Regions from separate parts of the Lysinibacillus sp. EB106-09-02-XG168 genome, predicted to be linked through region 2. Evidence: a T-box and tRNA genes for the amino acid it is inferred to sense, from the RefSeq annotation. Region 2 holds a T-box; the other holds one or more tRNA genes.
The links. The T-box of region 2 lies ahead of proS (proline--tRNA ligase). A T-box ahead of a tRNA ligase gene usually reads a tRNA of that ligase, here a tRNA-Pro.
Positions count from the first base shown of each region.

Region 1: it has a tRNA-Pro gene. The T-box ahead of proS (proline--tRNA ligase) is inferred to sense a tRNA for this amino acid. The anticodon was not compared.

Region 1 covers NZ_JBYTDN010000003.1:111,746-119,875, reverse strand. Annotated here, with positions in the region: gene AC3WSO_RS01770 (LytTR family DNA-binding domain-containing protein) at 53-724, shown strand; rRNA gene rrf (5S ribosomal RNA) at 882-997, opposite strand; rRNA gene AC3WSO_RS01760 (23S ribosomal RNA) at 1,182-4,109, opposite strand; tRNA gene AC3WSO_RS01755 (tRNA-Ala) at 4,199-4,274, opposite strand; tRNA gene AC3WSO_RS01750 (tRNA-Ile) at 4,287-4,363, opposite strand; rRNA gene AC3WSO_RS01745 (16S ribosomal RNA) at 4,458-6,009, opposite strand; tRNA gene AC3WSO_RS01740 (tRNA-Ala) at 6,155-6,230, opposite strand; tRNA gene AC3WSO_RS01735 (tRNA-Pro) at 6,249-6,325, opposite strand; tRNA gene AC3WSO_RS01730 (tRNA-Arg) at 6,336-6,412, opposite strand; tRNA gene AC3WSO_RS01725 (tRNA-Leu) at 6,430-6,518, opposite strand; tRNA gene AC3WSO_RS01720 (tRNA-Gly) at 6,524-6,598, opposite strand; tRNA gene AC3WSO_RS01715 (tRNA-Leu) at 6,645-6,729, opposite strand; tRNA gene AC3WSO_RS01710 (tRNA-Lys) at 6,751-6,826, opposite strand; tRNA gene AC3WSO_RS01705 (tRNA-Thr) at 6,833-6,908, opposite strand; tRNA gene AC3WSO_RS01700 (tRNA-Val) at 6,912-6,987, opposite strand; rRNA gene rrf (5S ribosomal RNA) at 6,998-7,113, opposite strand; rRNA gene AC3WSO_RS01690 (23S ribosomal RNA) at 7,230-8,130, opposite strand, start outside.
Region 2 covers NZ_JBYTDN010000003.1:2,364,548-2,372,677, forward strand. Annotated here, with positions in the region: gene AC3WSO_RS12495 (putative bifunctional diguanylate cyclase/phosphodiesterase) at 1-1,140, shown strand, start outside; T-box leader at 1,296-1,514, shown strand; gene proS (proline--tRNA ligase) at 1,588-3,024, shown strand; gene AC3WSO_RS12505 (ABC transporter permease) at 3,195-4,622, shown strand; gene AC3WSO_RS12510 (ABC transporter ATP-binding protein) at 4,633-5,325, shown strand; gene AC3WSO_RS12515 (hypothetical protein) at 5,371-5,697, shown strand; gene AC3WSO_RS12520 (response regulator transcription factor) at 6,492-7,157, shown strand; gene AC3WSO_RS12525 (sensor histidine kinase) at 7,150-8,130, shown strand, end outside.

The DNA.
Region 1 (8,130 bases), 2.3 Mb from region 2:
TTTTCGGCGATGAAATTTGGTAAACTGTTTACAAACAAGGGGGATATTCACAATGAATAATGAGTTTAATTCTTTGCCAAAAGATATTTCACAACAGTTTATTTCAATGCTAAAGGACTGGGTTCCAGTCAATTCATCCATTGCCATTGCCGCTGAAAACTCTTATATTTATTTTCATTCTGGACATCAAAACATTAACTTAGAAGTAGGCCAACAAGTAAAATCCGGCAGCATTGCAGAACAAGTACTACGCACAAGGAAACGAACAGACGCCGTTTTAGATAATTCCTTATTTGAAACACCGTATTATGGGATAGGTTACCCTATTAACATTTTAGATGTGCCTGCAGCACTTATTGTAGTATTACCTTCAACCTTTACCGAAAAGAAATTAGAGCCCTTTCAATTTTTAACTGGAAAGCAAGAAGAGGAATGGAATCCTGTTGCCATTGAAAAAATCTCTCATATTGAAAGCCTGCAGAAAAAAACGTGGTTTTATGTGGAGGGAGAACAATTTAAAACAAGTATTACACTGAAAGAACTCCAAATGCGTCTACCGTCATCTTTTATTCGAATTCATAGATCTTATATTGTTAATATTCATTTCATAAAAAAAATGGCTCGTGACCTTACTTCCAATTTTATTGTCACTTTAAAGGATGGAAGTGAACTCCCCGTTAGCCAATCTTATTTAAATAATCTTCGTAACGCTCTTGAATTTTAGATTTTGTTTTAGTGTAATTAATATTATTGTGCTGTCGCTTTGCTTTCGCGCAGAAAAACATTTGCTGAATAAAGATAAAAAGCTGTCTTATACAACGGTTGTATAAGACAGCCTAAAAAAATAAAAAAGCCTGAGAAATATTCTCAGACTTTAGATTGCCTAGCGACGTCCTACTCTCACAGGGGGAAGCCCCCAACTACCATCGGCGCTAAAGAGCTTAACTTCCGTGTTCGGTATGGGAACGGGTGTGACCTCTTTGCCATCATCACTAGACTATTGTCGACCTCCAATACACGGCGTATTACTACGTCAGCTTCTCTCGCTCAATCGATCACGTACAGAGGTACGCTCCCTCATTCACTCGTTTGCTTCCTTGTACTACTTGTGTCTTGAAGCTCTTTTAGAAAGTTTGTTCTTTCAAAACTGGATAAACGGTGCATTGAATGTTTCAAACATGTTGGTTAAGTCCTCGATCGATTAGTATTCGTCAGCTCCATGTGTCACCACACTTCCACCTCGAACCTATCTACCTCATCGTCTTTGAGGGATCTTACTTACTTGCGTAATGGGAAATCTCATCTTGAGGGGGGCTTCATGCTTAGATGCTTTCAGCACTTATCCCGTCCACACATAGCTACCCAGCGATGCCTTTGGCAAGACAACTGGTACACCAGCGGTGTGTCCATCCCGGTCCTCTCGTACTAAGGACAGCTCCTCTCAAATTTCCTACGCCCACGACGGATAGGGACCGAACTGTCTCACGACGTTCTGAACCCAGCTCGCGTACCGCTTTAATGGGCGAACAGCCCAACCCTTGGGACCGACTACAGCCCCAGGATGCGATGAGCCGACATCGAGGTGCCAAACCTCCCCGTCGATGTGGACTCTTGGGGGAGATAAGCCTGTTATCCCCGGGGTAGCTTTTATCCGTTGAGCGATGGCCCTTCCATGCGGAACCACCGGATCACTAAGCCCGTCTTTCGACCCTGCTCGACTTGTAGGTCTCGCAGTCAAGCTCCCTTGTGCCTTTACACTCTACGAATGATTTCCAACCATTCTGAGGGAACCTTTGGGCGCCTCCGTTACCTTTTAGGAGGCGACCGCCCCAGTCAAACTGTCCGCCTGACACTGTCTCCTGCCCCGCTAAGGGGCATGGGTTAGAATTTCAATACAACCAGGGTAGTATCCCACCGACGCCTCCTTCGAAGCTGGCGCTCCGAGATCTCTGGCTCCTACCTATCCTGTACAAGTTGTACCAAAATTCAATATCAGGCTACAGTAAAGCTCCACGGGGTCTTTCCGTCCTGTCGCGGGTAACCTGCATCTTCACAGGTACTATAATTTCACCGAGTCTCTCGTTGAGACAGTGCCCAGATCGTTACGCCTTTCGTGCGGGTCGGAACTTACCCGACAAGGAATTTCGCTACCTTAGGACCGTTATAGTTACGGCCGCCGTTTACTGGGGCTTCAATTCGCAGCTTCGCTTGCGCTAACCACTCCTCTTAACCTTCCAGCACCGGGCAGGCGTCAGCCCCTATACGTCACCTTACGGTTTTGCAGAGACCTGTGTTTTTGCTAAACAGTCGCCTGGGCCTATTCACTGCGGCTCTCATGCGCTTGCACGCTCAAGAGCACCCCTTCTCCCGAAGTTACGGGGTCATTTTGCCGAGTTCCTTAACGAGAGTTCTCTCGCACACCTTAGGATTCTCTCCTCGACTACCTGTGTCGGTTTGCGGTACGGGCACCTCTCACCTCGATAGAGGCTTTTCTTGGCAGTGTGAAATCAGGAACTTCGTCCATACGGACTCGCCATCACAGCTCAACGTTACAGTGTGCGGATTTGCCTACACACACGCCTTACTGCTTGGACGCGCATATCCAACAGCGCGCTTACCCTATCCTACTGCGTCCCCCCATTTCTCAAACGGTGAGGAGGTGGTACAGGAATATCAACCTGTTGTCCATCGCCTACGCCTATCGGCCTCGGCTTAGGTCCCGACTAACCCTGAGCGGACGAGCCTTCCTCAGGAAACCTTAGTCATACGGTGGACGGGATTCTCACCCGTCTTTCGCTACTCATACCGGCATTCTCACTTCTAAGCGCTCCACCAGTCCTTCCGATCTGACTTCAACGCACTTAGAACGCTCTCCTACCACTGACATCGTAGATGTCAATCCACAGCTTCGGTGAATCGTTTAGCCCCGATACATTTTCGGCGCAGCGTCACTCGACCAGTGAGCTATTACGCACTCTTTAAATGATGGCTGCTTCTAAGCCAACATCCTGGTTGTCTGTGCAACGCCACATCCTTTTCCACTTAACGATTACTTTGGGACCTTAGCTGGTGGTCTGGGCTGTTTCCCTTTTGACTACGGATCTTATCACTCGCAGTCTGACTCCCGTGTATAAATATCTGGCATTCGGAGTTTGTCTGAATTCGGTAAACCGGGATGGCCCCCTAGTCCAAACAGTGCTCTACCTCCAGTATTCTCATCACGAGGCTAGCCCTAAAGCTATTTCGGAGAGAACCAGCTATCTCCAAGTTCGATTGGAATTTCTCCGCTACCCACACCTCATCCCCGCACTTTTCAACGTGCGTGGGTTCGGGCCTCCAGTAAGTGTTACCTCACCTTCACCCTGGACATGGGTAGATCACCTGGTTTCGGGTCTACGACCACGTACTATTTCGCCCTATTCAGACTCGCTTTCGCTGCGGCTCCGCCTTCTAAAGCTTAACCTCGCACGTAATCGTAACTCGCCGGTTCATTCTACAAAAGGCACGCTATCACCCATTAACGGGCTCTAACTACTTGTAGGCACACGGTTTCAGGATCTCTTTCACTCCCCTTCCGGGGTGCTTTTCACCTTTCCCTCACGGTACTGGTTCACTATCGGTCACTAGGTAGTATTTAGCCTTGGGAGATGGTCCTCCCGGATTCCGACGGAATTTCACGTGTTCCGCCGTACTCAGGATCCACTCAGGAGAGAACGAACTTTCGACTACAGGGCTTTTACCTGCTCTGGCGGACCTTTCCAAGTCGCTTCATCTAACTCGCTCTTTTGTAACTCCGTATAGAGTGTCCTACAACCCCAAGAGGCAAGCCTCTTGGTTTGGGCTCTTCCCGTTTCGCTCGCCGCTACTCAGGGAATCGATTTTTCTTTCTCTTCCTCCAGGTACTTAGATGTTTCAGTTCCCTGGGTCTGCCTTCAAGACGCTATGTATTCACGTCAAGATACTACGCGATTAAACGTAGTGGGTTCCCCCATTCGGAAATCTCCGGATCAAAGCTCACTTACAGCTCCCCGAAGCATATCGGTGTTAGTGCCGTCCTTCATCGGCTCCTAGTGCCAAGGCATTCGCCGTGCGCCCTTAATAACTTAACCAAGTTATTAAGCCTATAAAAAAACTTAAAAAATAAATGTGTTTGTTACTATTTCAATGTCGTTTTATCCAGTTTTCAAAGAACAATAATTGGTGGAGCCTAGCGGGATCGAACCGCTGACCTCCTGCGTGCAAGGCAGGCGCTCTCCCAGCTGAGCTAAGGCCCCAAGAGGTATATATGGTGGGCCTAAATGGACTCGAACCATCGACCTCACGCTTATCAGGCGTGCGCTCTAACCAGCTGAGCTATAGGCCCTCTTAGAAGTTTTATATTTAGTCATAAACCTTCAAAACTGAACGCAAAACGTAATCTTACAAACCCTAGGTTTGTATTCCGAAAATATCCTTAGAAAGGAGGTGATCCAGCCGCACCTTCCGATACGGCTACCTTGTTACGACTTCACCCCAATCATCTATCCCACCTTCGGCGGCTGGCTCCAAAAGGTTACCCCACCGACTTCGGGTGTTACAAACTCTCGTGGTGTGACGGGCGGTGTGTACAAGGCCCGGGAACGTATTCACCGCGGCATGCTGATCCGCGATTACTAGCGATTCCGGCTTCATGTAGGCGAGTTGCAGCCTACAATCCGAACTGAGAACGACTTTATCGGATTAGCTCCCTCTCGCGAGTTGGCAACCGTTTGTATCGTCCATTGTAGCACGTGTGTAGCCCAGGTCATAAGGGGCATGATGATTTGACGTCATCCCCACCTTCCTCCGGTTTGTCACCGGCAGTCACCTTAGAGTGCCCAACTAAATGATGGCAACTAAGATCAAGGGTTGCGCTCGTTGCGGGACTTAACCCAACATCTCACGACACGAGCTGACGACAACCATGCACCACCTGTCACCGTTGTCCCCGAAGGGAAAACCATATCTCTACAGTGGTCAACGGGATGTCAAGACCTGGTAAGGTTCTTCGCGTTGCTTCGAATTAAACCACATGCTCCACCGCTTGTGCGGGCCCCCGTCAATTCCTTTGAGTTTCAGTCTTGCGACCGTACTCCCCAGGCGGAGTGCTTAATGCGTTAGCTGCAGCACTAAGGGGCGGAAACCCCCTAACACTTAGCACTCATCGTTTACGGCGTGGACTACCAGGGTATCTAATCCTGTTTGCTCCCCACGCTTTCGCGCCTCAGCGTCAGTTACAGACCAGAAAGTCGCCTTCGCCACTGGTGTTCCTCCAAATCTCTACGCATTTCACCGCTACACTTGGAATTCCACTTTCCTCTTCTGCACTCAAGTCCCCCAGTTTCCAATGACCCTCCACGGTTGAGCCGTGGGCTTTCACATCAGACTTAAAGGACCGCCTGCGCGCGCTTTACGCCCAATAATTCCGGACAACGCTTGCCACCTACGTATTACCGCGGCTGCTGGCACGTAGTTAGCCGTGGCTTTCTAATAAGGTACCGTCAAGGTACAGCCAGTTACTACTGTACTTGTTCTTCCCTTACAACAGAGTTTTACGATCCGAAAACCTTCTTCACTCACGCGGCGTTGCTCCATCAGGCTTTCGCCCATTGTGGAAGATTCCCTACTGCTGCCTCCCGTAGGAGTCTGGGCCGTGTCTCAGTCCCAGTGTGGCCGATCACCCTCTCAGGTCGGCTACGCATCGTCGCCTTGGTGAGCCGTTACCTCACCAACTAGCTAATGCGCCGCGGGCCCATCTTATAGCGACAGCCGAGACCGTCTTTCAGTATTTCACTATGAAGTAAAATAGATTATTCGGTATTAGCCCCGGTTTCCCGGAGTTATCCCAAACTATAAGGTAGGTTGCCCACGTGTTACTCACCCGTCCGCCGCTAACGTCAAAGGAGCAAGCTCCTTATCTGTTCGCTCGACTTGCATGTATTAGGCACGCCGCCAGCGTTCGTCCTGAGCCAGGATCAAACTCTCCATAAAAAGAAATTTGATTAGCTCAAATTGTTTTGCTGGCATCATGTTTGATGTCCAAAATTTTGTTTCGTTCACTAACTCAAGGTTAGCTACTAAAAACTTTATTGATTACGTTTTGCTTGTTCAGTTTTCAAGGTTCATTTGTTTTAATTGGTGGAGCCTAGCGGGATCGAACCGCTGACCTCCTGCGTGCAAGGCAGGCGCTCTCCCAGCTGAGCTAAGGCCCCATAGATATTTTTAGGAAATGGTCGGGAAGACAGGATTCGAACCTGCGACCCCTTGGTCCCAAACCAAGTGCTCTACCAAGCTGAGCTACTTCCCGTTTGTTATATTGGCGCGCCCGACAGGAGTCGAACCCATAACCTTCTGATCCGTAGTCAGACGCTCTATCCAATTGAGCTACGGGCGCTAATTATTAAAATAAAATGGTGCCGAGGGCCGGAATCGAACCGGCACGGTAGTCACCTACCGCAGGATTTTAAGTCCTGTGCGTCTGCCAGTTCCGCCACCCCGGCACATTTGGAGCGGAAGACGAGGTTCGAACTCGCGACCCCCACCTTGGCAAGGTGGTGTTCTACCACTGAACTACTTCCGCATGTGCATAAGATTTATTTATCCTGGCAATTATTAAATTTAAAATATGGTGCGGGTGAAGGGAGTCGAACCCCCACGCCTTGCGGCGCTAGATCCTAAGTCTAGTGCGTCTGCCAATTCCGCCACACCCGCATATTTTGTTGGCAATTTAAATGGTGAGCCATGAAGGACTCGAACCTTCGACCCTCTGATTAAAAGTCAGATGCTCTACCAACTGAGCTAATGGCTCAAACTATGGTGCCGGCGATAGGAGTCGAACCCACGACCTACTGATTACAAGTCAGTTGCTCTACCAACTGAGCTACACCGGCAAATGGTGGAGGATGACGGGCTCGAACCGCCGACCCCCTGCTTGTAAGGCAGGTGCTCTCCCAGCTGAGCTAATCCTCCTGGGTATTACGCCTAGCGACGTCCTACTCTCGCAGGGGGAAGCCCCCAACTACCATCGGCGCTAAAGAGCTTAACTTCCGTGTTCGGTATGGGAACGGGTGTGACCTCTTTGCCATCATCACTAGACTATTTTAAAGACAAGATTTATTATAACACATTTTGTTATAATTGCAAGCTTTTTTTAAAAAACTTTCTTGTTCTTTCAAAACTGGATAAACGGTGCATTGAATGTTTCAAACATTTTGGTTAAGTCCTCGATCGATTAGTATTCGTCAGCTCCATGTGTCACCACACTTCCACCTCGAACCTATCTACCTCATCGTCTTTGAGGGATCTTACTTACTTGCGTAATGGGAAATCTCATCTTGAGGGGGGCTTCATGCTTAGATGCTTTCAGCACTTATCCCGTCCACACATAGCTACCCAGCGATGCCTTTGGCAAGACAACTGGTACACCAGCGGTGTGTCCATCCCGGTCCTCTCGTACTAAGGACAGCTCCTCTCAAATTTCCTACGCCCACGACGGATAGGGACCGAACTGTCTCACGACGTTCTGAACCCAGCTCGCGTACCGCTTTAATGGGCGAACAGCCCAACCCTTGGGACCGACTACAGCCCCAGGATGCGATGAGCCGACATCGAGGTGCCAAACCTCCCCGTCGATGTGGACTCTTGGGGGAGATAAGCCTGTTATCCCCGGGGTAGCTTTTATCCGTTGAGCGATGGCCCTTCCATGCGGAACCACCGGATCACTAAGCCCGTCTTTCGACCCTGCTCGACTTGTAGGTCTCGCAGTCAAGCTCCCTTGTGCCTTTACACTCTACGAATGATTTCCAACCATTCTGAGGGAACCTTTGGGCGCCTCCGTTACCTTTTAGGAGGCGACCGCCCCAGTCAAACTGTCCGCCTGACACTGTCTCCTGCCCCGCTAAGGGGCATGGGTTAGAATTTCAATACAACCAGGGTAGTATCCCACCGACGCCTCCTTCGAAGCTGGCGCTCCGAGATCTCTGGCTCCTACCTATCCTGTACAAGTTGTACCAAAATTCAATATCAGGCTACAGTAAAGCTCCACGGGGTCTTTCCGTCCTGTCGCGGGTAACCTGCATCTTCACAGGTACTATAATTTCACCGAGTCTCTCG
Region 2 (8,130 bases):
ATTAACGATGGACTTGGTCATATCATCGGGGATCTGTTCTTAGTGGAAATGGCACATCGCCTACGCAACGTGGATTACACATCGAATTCTATCTACCGCCACAATAGTGATGAATTTGTAATTATAATAAACGATGTTGACCGTATTGAAGAGAAGGCTGAGGAAATAATTAGCGTCTTTAATGAGAGTTTTATCGTGAATACGTATGAATTTTACGCTAGTATTAGTGTTGGAATTAGTATTTTTCCAGATCATGCAAACTCTGTGGAGGAATTATTGAAAAATGCAGATATTGCAATGTATGCTGCGAAATCTTCCCGTGGTAATCAATATCGCTTATATCGACCTACTATGGATGAAATCAATGATAAATGGCTATTACTTGAAACAAAATTACATCAAGCGTTAAAGAAGGATATTTTAGAATTACATTATCAACCAAAGATTGATTTAAAAACGAATACAATCATTGGCATGGAGGCTTTACTTCGTTGGCATGATCCTGTACTTGGTCATATACCTCCGGATCACTTTATTCCATTTGCTGAAGAATGTGGGCTTATAAATGATATAGGGGTATGGGTGTTAAGAAAAGCATCCGCCCAGGCACGCGCTTGGAACGAGGTACATAATTTAAACTTACGTGTTGCCGTAAACATTTCTCCGATTCATATTAGTACGACAGGCTTTGTCAAAATGGTACGCGAAATTATGACAGAAACTAAAATCGATCCACACTTATTAGAAATAGAAATTACTGAGATGAGTATGTTGGATTATACCGAAGACTTGATCAATACTATTAACCAATTAAGAGCACTCGGTATTACGATTTCTTTAGATGATTTCGGAACAGGTTACTCGTCGCTCAATTACTTAAAAACATTCCCAGTAGATGTTTTAAAAATAGATCGTGCATTCGTCCGTGATATTTTACCTGAAAAATCAGGCATTGCCATGATTTCAGCTATGATCTCTCTTGCACATGCCCTAAATCTTCAAGTAGTAGCTGAAGGCGTAGAGGAAGAAGCAGAATTAAAAGTGCTGCGTGAACATGGCTGTGAGTATGTACAAGGCTATTATTTCAGTAAACCACTATCGGTAGATGACTTTGCGCAGTTAATAGTTGAGAGTAAATAATTATAGTAAGTCTTTGTGAAAAATCAACTGCTGAAAAATCCTTTGTTATTAAAAGTGATATTTCGCACTGGAGTAATGTTAATTTTTAGATATTTTCCGAAAAATAATTATTAATATTTGAAATTATTTAACTGTTTTGCTAAAGTTATATACAATATAAATTGATGATGTGGCCAAGTAAGGTAGAATTGTGAAACAGAAAATATAGCAAATGTTGAGAGCTATATCACCGCTTCTATCTGAAACCTACCACGGAGATGTTATGCAAACATAACCGAGTCGTTTTCGTTACAAAACGTTTGAGGGTTTTAAGATGTTTTTAAAACTAAATTCAAGGTGGTACCACGTTAATTCGGCACAAAGACGTCCTTATTTTAAGGACAGCTTTGTGTTTTTTCGTTTTTATTCAATAGGTGGCAAACACCTAATCGAAATGGAGGAAAGAACATGACGAAACAACAAAATGATTTTTCAAAATGGTACATTGAAACAATTCAAAAGGCAGACTTAATGGATTATACACCGGTCCGAGGCTGTATCGCATTTAAACCGGACGGCTATGAGATTTGGGAACATATTCAGGAAGAAATGGACCGCCGTTTTAAAGAAACAGGCCATCGCAACGCTTATTTCCCTATGCTAATCCCTGAATCTTTTTTTCAAAAAGAAAAAGATCATATCGAAGGTTTCTCACCAGAGCTTCCTTGGGTAACGGAAGCAGCAGGCGAGAAATTAGAAGAACGTTTAGCACTTCGCCCGACATCTGAAACGATGATTGGACACTTATATTCAAATTGGATCAAAAGTTATCGTGATTTACCGGTCCTCATTAATCAATGGGCAAATGTTTTTCGTTGGGAAAAGAAAACACTTCCGTTCATTCGAACTTCTGAATTTTTGTGGCAAGAAGGCCATACAGCGCATGTCGATGAAGAAGATGCACGTAAAGAAACCAAGCAAATGTTAACGATCTATAAAGAGGTAGTTGAGGATTTACTTGCAATCCCTGTCTATGATGGACAAAAAACACCTTCAGAACGTTTTGCAGGAGCGGTTGATACATTTTCAATTGAAGCAATGATGAAAAATGGCAAGGCCGTACAAGCTGGTACTTCTCATTATTTAGGGACAAAATTCGCTGAAGCATTTGATATTAAGTATTTAAACAAAGCTAATCAGCATGAACATGTACACACAACATCTTGGGGGACTTCCACACGCTTAATCGGTTCTGTCATTATGGTTCACGGTGATGAACAGGGGCTTATTTTACCGCCACGAATTGCACCAACCCAAGTTGTCTTAATACCTGTAGGTCCATGGAAAAAGAACCCTGAAATTATAGAGAAACTAGATGACATCTTCGCAGCCCTTAAAAAGAAGGAAATTCGAGTTCGTTTAGATGATTCGGACCAATCACCTGGCTTCAAATTTAACGAATGGGAATTAAAAGGTGTACCGATTCGTATTGAACTAGGACCTCGTGATTTAGAGAAAAACCAGGCATTGTTAAAAGCACGAGATGAAGATGAGAAGCAATCCATTGACCTGAATAACATTATTTCAGCCATTGAGTTAGAACTAACAACTATGCAAACGCGTTTATTTGAAAAAGCACGTACATTCCGTGATGAAAACGCTCATACTACGATTGATACACTACAGGAATTACAGCAGCATATTAACACGTCCAAAGAAAACGGATCTATACCAGGCTGGATTCTTGCTGGATGGTGTGGAGATGATGCATGCGAGGAAAAAGTGAAAGAGGAGACAAAATATACTTCTCGTAACATTCCGTTTAACCCACCAACTACAAAAACTACTTGTATTTGCTGTGGCAACGAAGCGAAGCATAAAGTTTGGTTTGCTCAGGCATATTAATCATTGAAGAGTTTGAAAACGGATAATATTCAAATAAAATAAGCTTGTTTCTCGCATTTTGAGAAACAAGCTTATTTTATATTTAAATAATCTCTAGATAAACTCCGCAGTATCTCCATATAAACTACAGGTTACCCATTTATAGTATAGCTATCAAGGAGGTAATAAAAATGAATTTTATCAAACGAGCATTTTTAAGTGTTAAAGCAAGGAAAGGGAAATCGCTAATATTATTTACTGTATTTTTAGTAGTTTCCAATTTAGTATTAGCGGGTTTCGCTATTCAAAATGTCTCACAAAAGGCGAATGATCACGCTAGACAAACATTAGGTGTTGACGTGAGTCTTAGAATGGACGAAGAGAAGCTTATGGAAAATGTAGAGAAACAGCGACAAGAGAATCCAAATGGAAAAATACAACACCCTGAACTTTTTGCTGATGAAGCAGATCAGTTAGCTAAATCACCTTATGTAATAGACTACAACTATCTTAAAAGTGACATGCTTGTAGCAGATGATTTTGCACCTATTAATAGTGGAACGGATGATGAAGGGGTAGTTGGAGCAGTAGGTGGTAGTCACTCTGGAAATATGAAAATGCCTAATACATTTATCCAAGGCGTAAAAAGTTCCGATTTATTGCAAGAATTTACAGATGGAACGAATGAAATGATTGACGGTCGTTCAATTGAATCAGAGGATGTGAATAAGAAAGTAGCTCTGATTGAAAAACGGTTAGCCGAAGAAAACGAGCTTCAAGTTGGTGATAAGTTAAAGATTAAATCAACTGATGAAACATCGGAAGTTGAGTTGGAAATAATAGGGATATACAAAAATTCCGGGATAACTGACTTCGATGAAAATTTACCAGCTATGATGCACCCATCTAACAAAGTATACACTACTTATGACGCGACGAAAGAAATGTCTGAAGAAAGTGATAAAAAGGGTGTATCTATTAACGAAGCAATTTACTACTTAAATGATCCAGAGAATATTCAAGATTTTAAAGCCGAGGCAAAGAAAACAAATATTGATTTTGATTTATTTAAGCTAGATGCACATGATGCTTTATATCAAAAAATGGTAGGCCCTATCGAGAATATTGCCGCTACTTCCAAAATGATTGTTTATTTAGTATCCATAGCTGGATCCATTATATTAGGTCTTATTATCATGTTGACCATAAAAGAGCGACGTAAGGAATTAGGTATTCTATTGGCAATCGGTGAAAAAAAGAGGAAATTAATAGGACAACTGTTAGTAGAAGTACTATGTATAGCTGTACTAGCATTTGGCATTTCTATCATTACAGGAAAAACAGTGTCTCAAAAAATGGGAGACAGTTTATTACAGCAAGAAGTTATTGCTGCCGAAGATCAACAACAAGAATCAAATACTTTAGGATTTACGTTTGGAAGTATGAATAAACAAGATAAGGATGTAGAGCCTATCGACGATATTGATGTAAGTATATCATCACAAGATGTGTTGAATTTAGGTGCATTAGGGTTATTAATCGCGATTTTATCAACACTTCTTCCAGCATTATCAATTCTTCGTTTAAATCCAAAAGAAATTCTATTAAAAGATGAGTAGGAGGAGTCACATGGACACTATATTACAATTTAAAAATCTATTTTACTATTATCAAAGTAATAATAAGAAGAATACTTTGTTAGAGAATGTAAATTTCACCTTTGAAACAGGATGTTTCTATAGCATTTTAGGTCCATCAGGTTCAGGAAAAACAACCGCACTTAGTTTAGCAAGTGGATTAGATAACCCAAAAGAAGGACATGTACTTTACAAAGGAAAAGATATACGGAAAATTGGATTAGATAAATATAGAAATAAATATGTTTCGATCATCTTTCAATCTTATAATCTCATTACGTATATGACGGCACTTCAAAATGTCGTCACGGCAATGGAGATTACAGGAGTTAACATAAATGATAAAAAAAGAAGAGCGCTTGAATTATTAGAAATGGTTGGCTTGTCGGAAATCGAAGCGAAAAGAAAGGTGTTACAGCTTAGCGGCGGTCAACAACAGCGTGTAGCAATAGCTCGTGCATTATCTTGTGAAGTAGATTTATTAATTGCGGATGAACCGACCGGTAATTTAGATGAGAATACTTCGGATGAAATTGTAAAATTGTTTAAAGAACTAGCTCATAAAGAAAACAAATGTATTATCGTTGTCACTCATTCCCAGGAAGTCGCTAAACAATCTGATAAGGTAGTGTATCTTGAAAATCAAAATTTGGTTTGTAAAAGTTTGAAGAAGAAACGGGAATAAAATTTTATAGAAAATCTTTTAAAATGTAAAATTGGAGTGAAAAAAATGTGGACGAAAATAGCAGCATCCATTGGCTTAGTATCAATCGGAATAGCAATTGGTTTATTTGCAAATTTGATTAATTTTGGTGGAAACCTGAATCAAAGTGAAACGAATATGGACCAAGATCATAACACGTATTCAGAAGAAAAGATTCCCGATCAGCGACAGTGGGAATCTCCAAATCCAAGAGGAGAAATGACACCAGAACAGTGGGAGGAGTTCACATCAAAACCAGGTGAACGGTCACCAGAACAGAGGGATCCTTACTCATCTAATTCAGAAGAAGATATGATACAAGATTCTACATCTGGTTCTACATCTCCTAATTGAAATTCTTCATACAATAAATAAATTCTATAAAACTTTAGCTCGACAGATTTACACCAGGCATAAATGAACAGGTATGAATAGCATAAGCTCCCCCTAGGATAAACAGGTGAAAATTAAAACATGTTTATCTTAGGGGGAACTTCGTGTCTTTATCAAAATTTTTTGCGAAATCTATCATTAGACATTTATGGAATCAAAAGTATAATAAACGAAGCTTTGGACGATAAAAAAGAATCCATCTTTTTTTCCAAATGGATTCTTAATTATAAATAACTTTTAAATTATTTTAATCATTATCATATTAACAAATGACTTCGTACACTTAAAGAAGATTTCCTCTGCTCCTAAAGCTTTAAGGGATACGTATGTCAAACACGAACACAATACCAACATAAATACGACCATTAACAATAATGGACGTAGATTAATTTTATACATAAAACCTTCTCCTTAGTTGAACATGTTGAAAGAAAACTACTGTATAGTCATATACATCTTCAGACGCTTCATTCTATTGAAAGTACACATAAAAGAATTCATTTTCTTCCTAACAACTAATGTATATGACCAATCTGGTATTTGTATGGAGATAAAGAGGAGTTTATGTAGAGAAGATAAAAATTAGCGTCAGTAACATTTATTATTTTATTCAATTTCAAAAAAGAACATATAGTTATATCGAATCCATTCCAGAATGAATATTTGAGAGGATAGTATAGCATTCAAAGGGAATATGAGGTTTCTTCACATAAACTCCAGATTGAAAGGTTATAATGTGCTTCGAGGGGGATATATTGATGAACTATCATATTCTTGTAGTAGAAGACGATTTAGAAATTCAAGAATTAATTAAACAGTTTTTGATGACACAAAATTATACAATAGAGGTTGCTTCAGATGGGTTAGAGGGAATGAAACGATTTAATACACAACCCTTTGATTTAATTCTTCTTGATGTCATGATGCCAAACCTTAATGGATTTGAAGTTGCCAAAATGATCCGAAGTCAGTCAAACATACCCATTATAATGTTGACGGCTTTAGAAGAAGAACAAGATCAAATGAAAGGCTTTGATATAGGAATTGATGATTATATAACGAAACCTTTTTCATTCCATGTATTGATCAGACGAGTACAAGCAGTTCTAAGAAGAAGTTGTAATCAAAATAGCGATAATCATCTGAATTTTAATGAACTGAATGTCGATTGTGACGGATATAAGGCTTATGTAAATAAAGTTGAAATCCCGTTAACAACTAAAGAGTTCGAAATTTTACAACTACTACTTCATAATGAAAAAAAGGTGCTTACTAGAGAAATTATTGTAGAAAAGATATGGGGATATGAATATGCAGGCGAAACAAGGATGATTGATACACATATAAAAAATTTAAGAAAAAAATTAAATATACCCTATATAAAAACAATAAAGGGTATTGGATACAAAATCGATGAATAGGATTGTAAACATCATGAAGATGAAACGAATAACGTATAAGCTCTTTATGATCACTTCCCTCATATTGTTATCTTTTGCAGTCTTGATTTATTTAACGTTATACTTCTTCCTTCCAACATTTTATGAACAATATAAAAAGAATCAACTCCAATCTGGATTAGAGGAAATAATTGGTGAATCTAAAAATTTAACAATACAAAATGCGATACCACTTTTGGATGAGTACACAAAAGAAAACAATGCCATCATTTACTTACAAACTAAAGAAGGAACTATGATATATTCGCCTTCTTTTTTTATTCAGGGAAATACGCAACCACCAATACTTACTGCAAAAACAGCGCCATTGCAAAATTCTGAAAACCTTAATAATGTATTTAATGTTACTTTGCCTATTCAATTCCTTAATCAAGATGGTTTAATGGTTACTGTATTAGCGACATTACAACCTATTGATGAAGCGACACATGTCTTAGTCCGTTTTCTTCCTTATATAAGTATCATTGTAGTGTGTATTGGATTAGGAAGTGCATTTTTATATTCAAGGTTCATTACAAAACCGCTCATCTATATGAATGAAGGTGCGCAAAAGATGGCCAACTTGGATTTTTCCGAAAACATCGTAGTTCGTTCAAATGATGAATTAGAGGAACTATCCAATAGCTTGAATGAGATGTCGAATAACTTGCAACGAACTATGCTTGATTTACAAAAAGCAAATGAGCAATTAAAAGATGATATTGAAAGAGAGCGAAAAATCGAAACAAAACGCCGAGAATTTTTCGCAACAGTTGCACATGAATTAAAAACTCCGCTTACTGTTATGAAAGGATATTTAGAAGGGATGATTTATAATATCGGTCCTTATCAAAATCGTGACCTCTACTTAGAAAAAAACCACAAAATTATCGAAGGAATGGAACAATTAGTTCGAGAGATTTTAAGCATGTCTAAATTAGAACAAGATACCTTA